3 regions of the Streptomyces sp. NPDC020996 genome follow, and region 3 is predicted to be linked to each of the others. Evidence: riboswitches for the same ligand, from Rfam matches in the RefSeq annotation. Region 3 holds a riboswitch; each other region holds the start of a gene.
The links. Region 3 has a riboswitch for thiamine pyrophosphate ahead of thiO (glycine oxidase ThiO). Riboswitches for the same ligand answer to the same signal wherever they lie in the genome.
Positions count from the first base shown of each region.

Region 1: it holds a riboswitch for thiamine pyrophosphate, as region 3 does, so the genes downstream of both, thiC (phosphomethylpyrimidine synthase ThiC) here and thiO (glycine oxidase ThiO) in region 3, are expected to answer to the same signal.
Region 2: it holds a riboswitch for thiamine pyrophosphate, as region 3 does, so the genes downstream of both, AB0G63_RS15275 (thiamine ABC transporter substrate-binding protein) here and thiO (glycine oxidase ThiO) in region 3, are expected to answer to the same signal.

Region 1 is NZ_JBFADM010000038.1:2-3,270, reverse strand. It holds gene AB0G63_RS24255 (YibE/F family protein) at 1-1,084, opposite strand, end outside; TPP riboswitch at 1,157-1,346, shown strand; gene thiC (phosphomethylpyrimidine synthase ThiC) at 1,339-3,135, shown strand.
Region 2 is NZ_JBFADM010000017.1:111,694-114,962, forward strand. It holds gene rlmN (23S rRNA (adenine(2503)-C(2))-methyltransferase RlmN) at 1-1,016, shown strand, start outside; TPP riboswitch at 1,051-1,158, shown strand; gene AB0G63_RS15275 (thiamine ABC transporter substrate-binding protein) at 1,239-2,348, shown strand; gene AB0G63_RS15280 (iron ABC transporter permease) at 2,411-3,269, shown strand, end outside.
Region 3 is NZ_JBFADM010000005.1:199,624-202,892, forward strand. It holds gene AB0G63_RS06140 (FAD-dependent oxidoreductase) at 1-894, opposite strand, end outside; gene AB0G63_RS06145 (hypothetical protein) at 923-1,276, opposite strand; TPP riboswitch at 1,329-1,440, shown strand; gene thiO (glycine oxidase ThiO) at 1,438-2,592, shown strand; gene thiS (sulfur carrier protein ThiS) at 2,589-2,789, shown strand; gene AB0G63_RS06160 (thiazole synthase) at 2,793-3,269, shown strand, end outside.

The sequences.
Region 1 (3,269 bases), on a different contig from region 3:
GCAGACCGCTCATGTCGATCGACGGATACAGGCCGTGGATCAGACCGGTGTTGTCGTCCGTGTTGCCGGTGAGCGCGGCCCACCCGATGAACACCGAACCCAGGACGCCGATCAGCAGCAGCGAGAGCAGTGTGCCCAGGACCGCCACGGACGTACGGGCCGACAGGCCGTGGCACATGTACAGGGCGATCAGCATGATGGCGCTGGACCCGACCACCGCCACGACCAGCGGATTCGAGCCCTCCAGGATCGCCGGAAGGATGAAGAGGGTCAGCACCAGGAAGCTCACGGCCAGCGCGATCAGCGCCATGACGCCCCGCATCCGGCCCACCACCACGACGGCCAGCGCGAAGACGCCGGCGAGCAGGGCCATGGGGAACCCGCGGTCGACGTCGGTGACCGCGTACTGCAGTTCCCTGGGCGCCGAGGGCTCGTAGGCGACCACGACCTTCTGCCCCTGCTGCAGTTGCCGCGACTGGTCAGGCTGCACGATCTCGGTGAACGTCCGGCCCGTGTCCTTGCCGGTGTCGACGCGGATGGTGGCCTTGTGGCAGGTGCCGTTCGCCTGCTGCTGAGCCGAGGAGCCCTCGGCGGTCGACGTGTCGCCGGTCGGCGTGCTGCCCGAGGCGTTCACCGACTTGCAGCTCACGCTCACCAGCTTGACGACCGTCGCCTGCTGGGTCTGCCGGTCGAAGCCGACGCCGGTGCGTTCGTGCGACGGTGCGCCGCCGGGCCACAGCACCGCGAGCCCGACCAGCACGGCCGCGGCGAAGGGGATCAGGATCGCGGTGATGACCTTGCGCAGGTGCCGGGAGACGGGCGCGGCGGGGCCGTGGCTGTGCGAGTGACCGTGTCCGCCTCCGACCCCTGACCCGTGGCCGTACCCCTGCCCCTGCCTCTGCCCCTGATCGTGCCCATGCCCATGCCCATGCCCATGACCGTGATCTTGGCCGTGGCCCTGATCGGGGCCGTCTCCACGGCCATGACCGCCGTCGTGTCGATGCGGCGGATCGGGTGACGGACCGGGTGGCGGACCAGGTGGCGGATCGGGGGGCGGAAACGGGTACTGCGGTGTCGTGGTCACCGCCCGATCATCGCAAGGACGGCAGGAGGCCTCTGTTCACCGCGCCCGAGTTGACGCTAGCGTGGAGTCACCTTTTGTACACGCGGGAGCTCGGAGCACCGGGCTGAGAGGGCGCTGACCTCCGTCCCAGCGATGTTTCACGTGGAACGTCACCGGAGTCGAGTGATGTTGCACACGGAACGTCGACCGACGGAAACCGCTGCGTCGACCGCCGAACCTGTTACCGGGTAATGCCGGCGTAGGGAGTAGGTCTCATGACCAGCAAGGACGCACGCACGCCTGCCTCCGACCAGATCGACGGGGAGGCCGGGACATCCATCGGCTGGCACAAGGCGTACGTCGAGGGCTCGCGCCCCGATCTGCGGGTGCCGGTCCGTCAGGTGCATCTCACCAACGGGCAGTCGGTCACGCTGTACGACACATCGGGCCCGTACACCGATCCGCTCGTCGACACCGACGTCCGCAGGGGCCTGCCGCCGCTGCGGGAGAGCTGGATCGTCGCCCGTGGCGACACGGAGGAGTACACGGGCCGCCCCGTACGCCCCGAGGACGACGGGATCAAGCACACCTCGCCGCGCGGCGGACTGCGCAATCTCGACGCCGTCTTCCCGGGGCGGCCGCGCCAGCCGCGCCGCGGCCGGGACGGCAAGGCGGTCACCCAGCTCGCGTACGCGCGCCGGGGCGAGATCACGCCGGAGATGGAGTACGTGGCGATCCGGGAGAACGTCTCCGCCGAGGTGGTCCGTGAGGAGATCGCCGCGGGGCGCGCGGTGCTGCCCGCGAACGTCAACCACCCGGAGATCGAGCCGATGATCATCGGCAAGCGGTTCCTGGTGAAGGTCAACGCCAACATCGGCAATTCCGCGGTCACCTCCTCCATCGAGGAGGAGGTCGAGAAGATGACCTGGGCGACCCGCTGGGGCGCCGACACGGTCATGGACCTCTCCACCGGCCGCAACATCCACACCACCCGCGAGTGGGTGCTGCGCAACTCCCCCGTCCCCATCGGCACGGTGCCGCTGTACCAGGCCCTGGAGAAGGTCGACGGCAAGGCCGAGGAACTGACCTGGGAGATCTACAAGGACACCGTCATCGAGCAGGCCGAGCAGGGCGTCGACTACATGACGGTCCACGCGGGTGTGCGCCTGCCGTACGTGCCGCTGACGGCGAACCGCAAGACCGGCATCGTCTCGCGCGGCGGCTCGATCATGGCCGCGTGGTGCCTCGCGCACCACAAGGAGAGCTTCCTGTACGAGAACTTCGAGGAACTCTGCGAGATCCTCGCCGCCTATGACGTCACGTACTCGCTGGGTGACGGCCTCCGGCCGGGCTCGATCGCGGACGCCAACGACGAGGCGCAGTTCGCGGAGTTGCGCACGCTCGGGGAACTCAACCGGATCGCGAAGCGCTTCCACGTCCAGACCATGATCGAGGGCCCGGGACACGTCCCGATGCACAAGATCAAGGAGAACATCGACCTCCAGCAGGAGATCTGCGACGAAGCCCCCTTCTACACGCTCGGCCCGCTGACCACGGACATCGCGCCGGCCTACGACCACATCACCTCCGGCATCGGCGCCGCGATGATCGCCTGGTGGGGCACGGCCATGCTCTGCTACGTCACCCCCAAGGAACACCTGGGCCTGCCCAACCGTGACGACGTCAAGACGGGCGTCATCACCTACAAGATCGCCGCCCACGCGGCCGACCTCGCCAAGGGGCACCCGGGTGCGCAGGAGTGGGACGACGCGCTGTCCGACGCCCGCTTCGAGTTCCGGTGGGAGGACCAGTTCAACCTCGCCCTCGATCCGGACACGGCAAGGGAGTTCCACGACGAGACCCTGCCTGCGGAGCCCGCCAAGACCGCCCACTTCTGCTCGATGTGCGGGCCGAAGTTCTGCTCGATGAAGATCAGCCAGAGCATCGCGGAGCGGTTCGGCGGTGACGTGGCCGAGGGGGCGTCGCCCGAGGAGGTCGCTGAGGGGATGCTGCAGAAGTCGAAGGAGTTCGCGGCGAACGGGAACCGGGTGTACCTGCCGATCGCCGACTGACCCGCGGGCGCACGCAACCGCTGCGTGACCGGTCGTTGTGGTCGTTGTGGTCGTGGGGGGCGCCGGTGGGAGGGCGGGGCGCCCCCACCCCCCCGCGGGCGGCCCGGGGCGCCCCGGGCCGAGAGGGGGCCCCG
Region 2 (3,269 bases), on a different contig from region 3:
AGGAGGCGGTGGCCGAGATCGGGGAGAAGCCGTTTCGCGCCAAGCAGCTCTCGCAGCACTACTTCGCGCGGTACGCGCACGATCCGGCCGAGTGGACCGACATCCCCGCGGGGTCGCGGGACAGGCTGCGGGAGGCGCTGCTTCCCGAGCTGATGACCGTGGTCCGGCATCTGTCGACCGACCAGGGCACCACCCGGAAGACGCTGTGGCGGCTGTTCGACGGCACGCTCGTGGAGTCGGTGCTGATGCGCTACCCGGACCGGGTGACCATGTGCATCAGCTCGCAGGCGGGGTGCGGGATGAACTGCCCGTTCTGCGCGACCGGGCAGGCGGGGCTGGACCGGAACCTGTCGACCGCCGAGATCGTGCACCAGATCGTCGACGGGATGCGGGCGCTCAGGGACGGGGAGGTCCCCGGCGGGCCGGCGCGGCTGTCCAACATCGTCTTCATGGGCATGGGCGAGCCCCTCGCCAACTACAAGCGGGTCGTCCAGGCGATCCGGGCGCTCACCGACCCCGCCCCGGACGGGCTAGGACTGTCGCAGCGCGGGATCACCGTCTCCACGGTCGGTCTGGTGCCCGCCATCCACCGGTTCGCCGACGAGGGCTTCAAGTGCCGCCTCGCGATCTCGCTGCACGCCCCCGACGACGAACTGCGCGACACCCTCGTCCCCGTCAACACGCGGTGGAAGGTGCGCGAGGTGCTCGACGCCGGGTTCGAGTACGCGGAGAAGTCGGGGCGCCGGCTGTCCATCGAGTACGCGCTGATCCGCGACATCAACGACCAGGCCTGGCGCGGCGACCGGCTCGGGCGGCTGCTCAAGGGCAGGCCGGTGCACGTCAACCTGATCCCGCTCAACCCGACGCCGGGCTCGAAGTGGACCGCCTCCCGGCCCGCGGACGAGAAGGCGTTCGTCGAGGCCATCGCGGCGCACGGGGTGCCGGTGACCATCCGGGACACCCGCGGGCAGGAGATCGACGGGGCGTGCGGTCAGCTGGCCGCCACCGAACGGTAGTCTGACCCCCGTAAGGACTCGTAAGAACATCTTCATATTCCGACAGGGGAGCGCCACAGCGCTGAGAGTGCGGCAACCGGGCCGCAGACCCTCTGAACCTCGCCCAGGTCATTCTGGGTAGGAAGTTCGGTCACCACTCAAGCTGTTGCGCCCTGCCCGGGCACCCCTCACGGGTCCCGGGCAGGGCCGCGTCTCTTCCTGGTCAACCCCAGGAGGAATCCAGTGCACCACAAGACCCTCGTGGCCGTCGCCGCCGGGCTCGGTCTCGTCGCGTTGTCGGCGTGCGGATCGTCCGGCGGCTCCGGCGCGACGGACTCCAGGACCGTCACCCTCGTCAGCCATGACTCGTGGGCCGTCTCCAAGAGCGTGCTCAAGGACTTCGAGAAGTCCTCCGGCTACAAGGTCAAGGTCCTCAAGGACGGCGACGCCGGCCAGGCCGTCAACAAGGCCATCCTGACCAAGGACAACCCGCAGGGCGACGTCTTCTTCGGCGTGGACAACACCCTGCTCTCCCGGGCCCTCGACAACGGGCTGTTCCAGCCGTACCGGGCCAAGGGCTCCGACCAGGTCCTGCCCGAGCACCGGGTCGACCAGGACAAGCACCGGGTCACGCCGGTCGACTACGGCGACATCTGCGTCAACTACGACAAGGCGTACTTCAGCAAGCACAAGCTGGCCCCGCCGGCGTCGTTCGGCGACCTGGTCAAGCCCGCGTACAAGAACCTCCTGGTCACCGAGAACGCCGCCACCTCCTCGCCCGGCCTCGGCTTCCTGCTCGGCACCGCCGCGAAGTACGGCGACGGGGGTACCTCCCGCTCGAGCGCAGCCGAGAGTGGGGGAGGCTGGCAGGGCTACTGGAAGAAGCTCAAGGCCAACGGCGTGAAGGTCGTCGACGGCTGGGAGCAGGCCTACAACGAGGAGTTCTCCGGTTCCGCCGGCGGCCGGAAGGCGGGCGGCGACCGTCCGCTCGTCGTGTCGTACGCCTCCTCGCCGCCCGCCGAGGTCGTCTTCGCCGACCCGAAGCCGACGACCGCGCCGACCGGGGTGTCGTACGGGACCTGCTTCCGGCAGACCGAGTACGCGGGGCTGCTGAGCAACGCGCGGAACGCCGCGGGCGGCAAGGCCCTCATCGACTTCCTGCTCACCGAGAAGTTCCAGCAGGACATGCCGCTGAACATGTTCGTCTACCCGGTGCGCGAGGGCGCGCAGGTGCCGCCGGAGTTCGCCGAGTACGGCAAGCCGGCCGCGGACCCGCAGACCCTGGCCCCCGGCAAGATCGCCGCCGACCGTGACCAGTGGGTCAAGTCGTGGACGTCGCTCGTACTGAAGTAGCGGTCCGCTCCGAGGCAGCGGTCCGCCGCACCCGTGCGGGGAACGCGGCGCGGCTCGCGCTGATGGCCGGGCCGGCCGCGTTCTTCGCGCTGTTCTTCGCCTACCCCGTCGCCGCGATCGTCGCCCGCGGGCTGAAGACGGACGGGGTGTGGCACCTCGGCCGGATCGCGGACGTGCTCGGGCAGGACGGCATCCGGCACGTGCTGTGGTTCACCACCTGGCAGGCGTGCGCCTCCACCGCGCTGACGCTGGCGGTCGCGCTCCCCGGCGCCTACGTCTTCGCCCGGCTCGACTTCCCCGGCAAGCAGGTGCTGCGGGCCGTGGTGACGGTGCCGTTCGTGCTGCCGACGGTCGTCGTCGGCACGGCGTTCCTCGCGCTCGTCGGACGCGGCGGACTGCTCGACGCTTGGTGGGGCGTGCGGCTGGACACCACCGTGTGGGCCATCCTGCTCGCGCACGTCTTCTTCAACTACGCGGTCGTCGTCCGCACGGTGGGCGGGCTGTGGGCCCAGCTCGACCCCCGGCAGGAGGAGGCGGCGCGGGTGCTCGGCGCCTCCCCGTTCGCGGCCTGGCGGCGGGTCACCCTGCCGGCGCTGGCGCCCGCGGTGGCCGCCGCCGCGCTGATGGTGTTCCTGTTCACCTTCACCTCCTTCGGCGTGGTGCAGATCCTGGGCGGCCCGGCCTTCTCCACCCTCGAAGTGGAGATCTACCGGCAGACGTCCGAGATCTTCGACCTGCCGACGGCCGCCGTCCTCACCATCGTCCAGTTCGCGACGGTGGGCGCGATCCTCGCCGTGCACGCCTGGACCGTACGGCGGCGGGAGACCGCGCTGCGGCTGGTGGACGCCGCCGTGACCGCGCGGCGGCCGCGCGGCGCCGGGCAGTGGGCGCTGCTGGCCGGGGTCCTCACCACGATCGCGG
Region 3 (3,269 bases):
GTCCCAGTGGTGCACCAGCAGGCGCTCCCCGTACCTGCGGGAGGGGAAGGAAGCGCAGTCGCCGACCGCGTAGACGTCCGGCGCCGAGGTGCGCAGACCGTCGTCGGCGACGACCTCGCCGTGCGCGCCGAGCACGATGCCGGAGCCGGCCAGCCAGCGGGTGGCGGGGCGCGCGCCGATGCCGACCACGACGGCGCCCGCGGGCAGCCGGGTGCCGTCCTCGAGGACGACCTCGCCCGGCTCGACACGCGCCACGCGCGCGTGGGTGCGCAGCACGGCGCCCGCGTCGGCGTACCAGGACGCCATCGGGGCGGCCACCTCGGCGGGCAGCGCGCCCGCGAGCGGCCGGTCGGCGGCCTCCACGACGGTCACCGCGCAGCCCGCCTCGCGCGCCGCCGTGGCGAACTCCGCGCCGATCCAGCCCGCGCCGACGACCACCACGTCGTGCTGCCGGGCGAGCACCGGCCGCAGCCGCTCGGCGTCGTCCAGGGTGCGCAGCAGATGGACGCCGGGCACGCCCTCGGCCTGCGGCAGCAGCACCGGCTCGGCACCGGTCGCGAGGACCAGCACGTCGTACGGCACCGGCCCCTCGGCAGTGTCCAGTTCGTGGTCGCCGACCCGGACGCCCAGCACCTCGCGCCCGAGCCGCAGTTCGATCCCGAGCGCCTCGAAGTCGACGTCGAAGGCGGACCCCTCGGCCTTGCCGAGCAGGACTGCCTTGGACAACGGCGGCCGGTCGTAAGGCTGGTGGGGCTCGGCGCCGATGAGGGTCACCGGCCCGGCGAAGCCCTGCTCGCGTAGGGCGACCGCGGTCTGCACACCGGCCATGCCCGCACCGGCCACGACGACTCGCCGCTGCGGGGGCGTCTGCCGTTCCTGCGTCTGCTCGCTCACCTGATCACCATAGACACCTGACGTCACGTCAGTCGCGGATCCCGTCAGTGACCTGCTCCACAACACTGGTGCCGCCGCCCGGCCGGGACTCCCACTCCCACGTCTCCTCCAGGCGCACCCGGCCGTCCGGCAGCTCCACGACCGTCGACACGCAGTGCCCGGAGGACGTCGTGCCGTCGTTCCTCAGCTGCACGTAGCGGAAGTCGAGCCGGTCACCTTCCCGGGTACCCACCAGACGGCCGCGTACGACGTCGCCGCCCGCGTACTCGGCCCAGATCGCGCCGTCGGCCTCGTGGTAGGTGAAGCGGGTCCGGGTGCCCACCTGGCCGGGGGCCTGGTCGGCGACCGGGGCGAGGACGAGGCCGTCCAGCGAGCGCGGCATGGGGAAGGCTCCCTTACGACGGCGACGGGGCGCGGGCTAGGGTGGCCACCGTACAAGCACTCGCGGGAGCCCGGACGCACCGGGCTGAGAGGGAGGCTGGCGGCCTCCGACCGTACGAACCTGATCCGGGTCATGCCGGCGAAGGGAGGGGCTGGACGCCCATGCCGTCACGTACGTCAGACGTCCTCGTCGTCGGGGGCGGGATCATCGGCCTGGTCACGGCCTGGCGCGCCGCGCAGCGCGGCTTCGCCACCGCCGTGGTGGACCCGGAACCGGGCGGCGGGGCCGCCCAGGTGGCGGCCGGCATGCTGGCCGCGGTCACCGAACTGCACCACGGCGAGCAGACCCTGCTCGGCCTCAACCTCGCCTCGGCCCGCCGCTACCCGGACTTCGCGGCCGAGCTCGCCGACCTCACGGGCCACGACCTCGGCTACCGCCGGTGCGGCACGCTCGCCGTCGCGCTGGACGCCGACGACCGCGCCCACCTGCGCGAACTGCACGCCCTGCAGCAGCAGTCCGGCCTGGGGTCGGAATGGCTGTCGGGGCGCGAGTGCCGGCGTCTGGAGCCGATGCTCGCGCCGGGCGTGCGCGGCGGCCTCCGGGTCGACGGCGACCACCAGATCGACCCGCGGCGGCTGACCCGCGCGCTGGTGGCCGCCTGCGAGCTGGCCGGCGTGGTCTTCCACCGGGTGTGGGCCGAACGGCTCGACCGCGCCGGGGACCGGGCCGTCGGCGTCACCGCGGCGGACGGCACCGCGCTGGCCGCGGACCGGGTGGTGCTGGCCGCCGGCAGCCTCAGCGGACGGCTCGCGGGCGTCCCGGACGACGTGCTGCCGCCGGTGCGGCCGGTCAAGGGGCAGGTGCTGCGGCTGAGCGTGCCGCAGCGGTACGCGCCCTTCCTCAGCCGTACCGTCCGGGCCATGGTGCGCGGCAGCCACGTCTACCTGGTGCCGCGCGAGAACGGCGAGCTGGTGGTCGGCGCGACCAGCGAGGAACTGGGCTGGGACACCACGGTCACCGCGGGCGGGGTGTACGAGCTGCTGCGCGACGCCCACGAGCTGGTCCCCGGCATCACCGAGCTGCCGCTGACCGAGACCCGGGCCGGGCTGCGCCCCGGCTCCCCCGACAACGCGCCGCTGCTCGGCCCGAGCGGGCTGCCCGGGCTGCTGCTGGCCACCGGGCACCACCGCAACGGCGTGCTGCTCGCACCGGTCACCGGCGACGCCATGGCGCACGTCCTGACCACCGGCGAACTCCCCGAGGAGGCACGCCCCTTCACCCCGCGGCGGTTCGCCCGCACGGAGCAGCCGGCATGAACATCTCCGTCAACGGCGAGCCCCGCGAGATCGCTCCCGGAACCGCTCTCGACACCGTGGTCAGGGCGCTCACCCCGGCGTCCTCCGGGGTGGCCGCCGCCCTCAACGAAACCGTCGTCCCGCGCGCGCAGTGGCCCTCGACCCCCCTCGCCGAGGGGGACCGCGTCGAGGTCCTCACCGCCGTCCAAGGAGGCTGACCCATGGCCGACGACCCCTTCGTCCTCGGCGGCACGTCCTTCACGTCCCGCCTGATCATGGGCACCGGCGGCGCCCCCAGCCTGGAGGTGCTGGAGAGCGCCCTGGTGGCGTCCGGCACGGAGCTGACGACGGTCGCCATGCGGCGCGTGGACCCCTCGGTGCACGGCTCGGTGCTGTCCGTGCTCACCCGGCTGGGCATCCGGGTGCTGCCGAACACGGCGGGCTGCTTCACCGCCCGGGAGGCCGTCCTCACCGCCCGCCTCGCGCGCGAGGCGCTCGGCACCGGCCTGGTCAAGCTGGAGGTCATCGCCGACGAGCGCACCCTGCTGCCCGACCCGATCGAGCTGCTGGAGGCGGCCGAGACGCTGGTCGACGACGGGTTCACCGTGCTGCCGTACACCAACGACGACCCGGTCCTCGCCCGGAAGCTGGAGGACGCCGGCTGCGCGGCGATCATGCCGCTGGGCTCGCCGATCGGC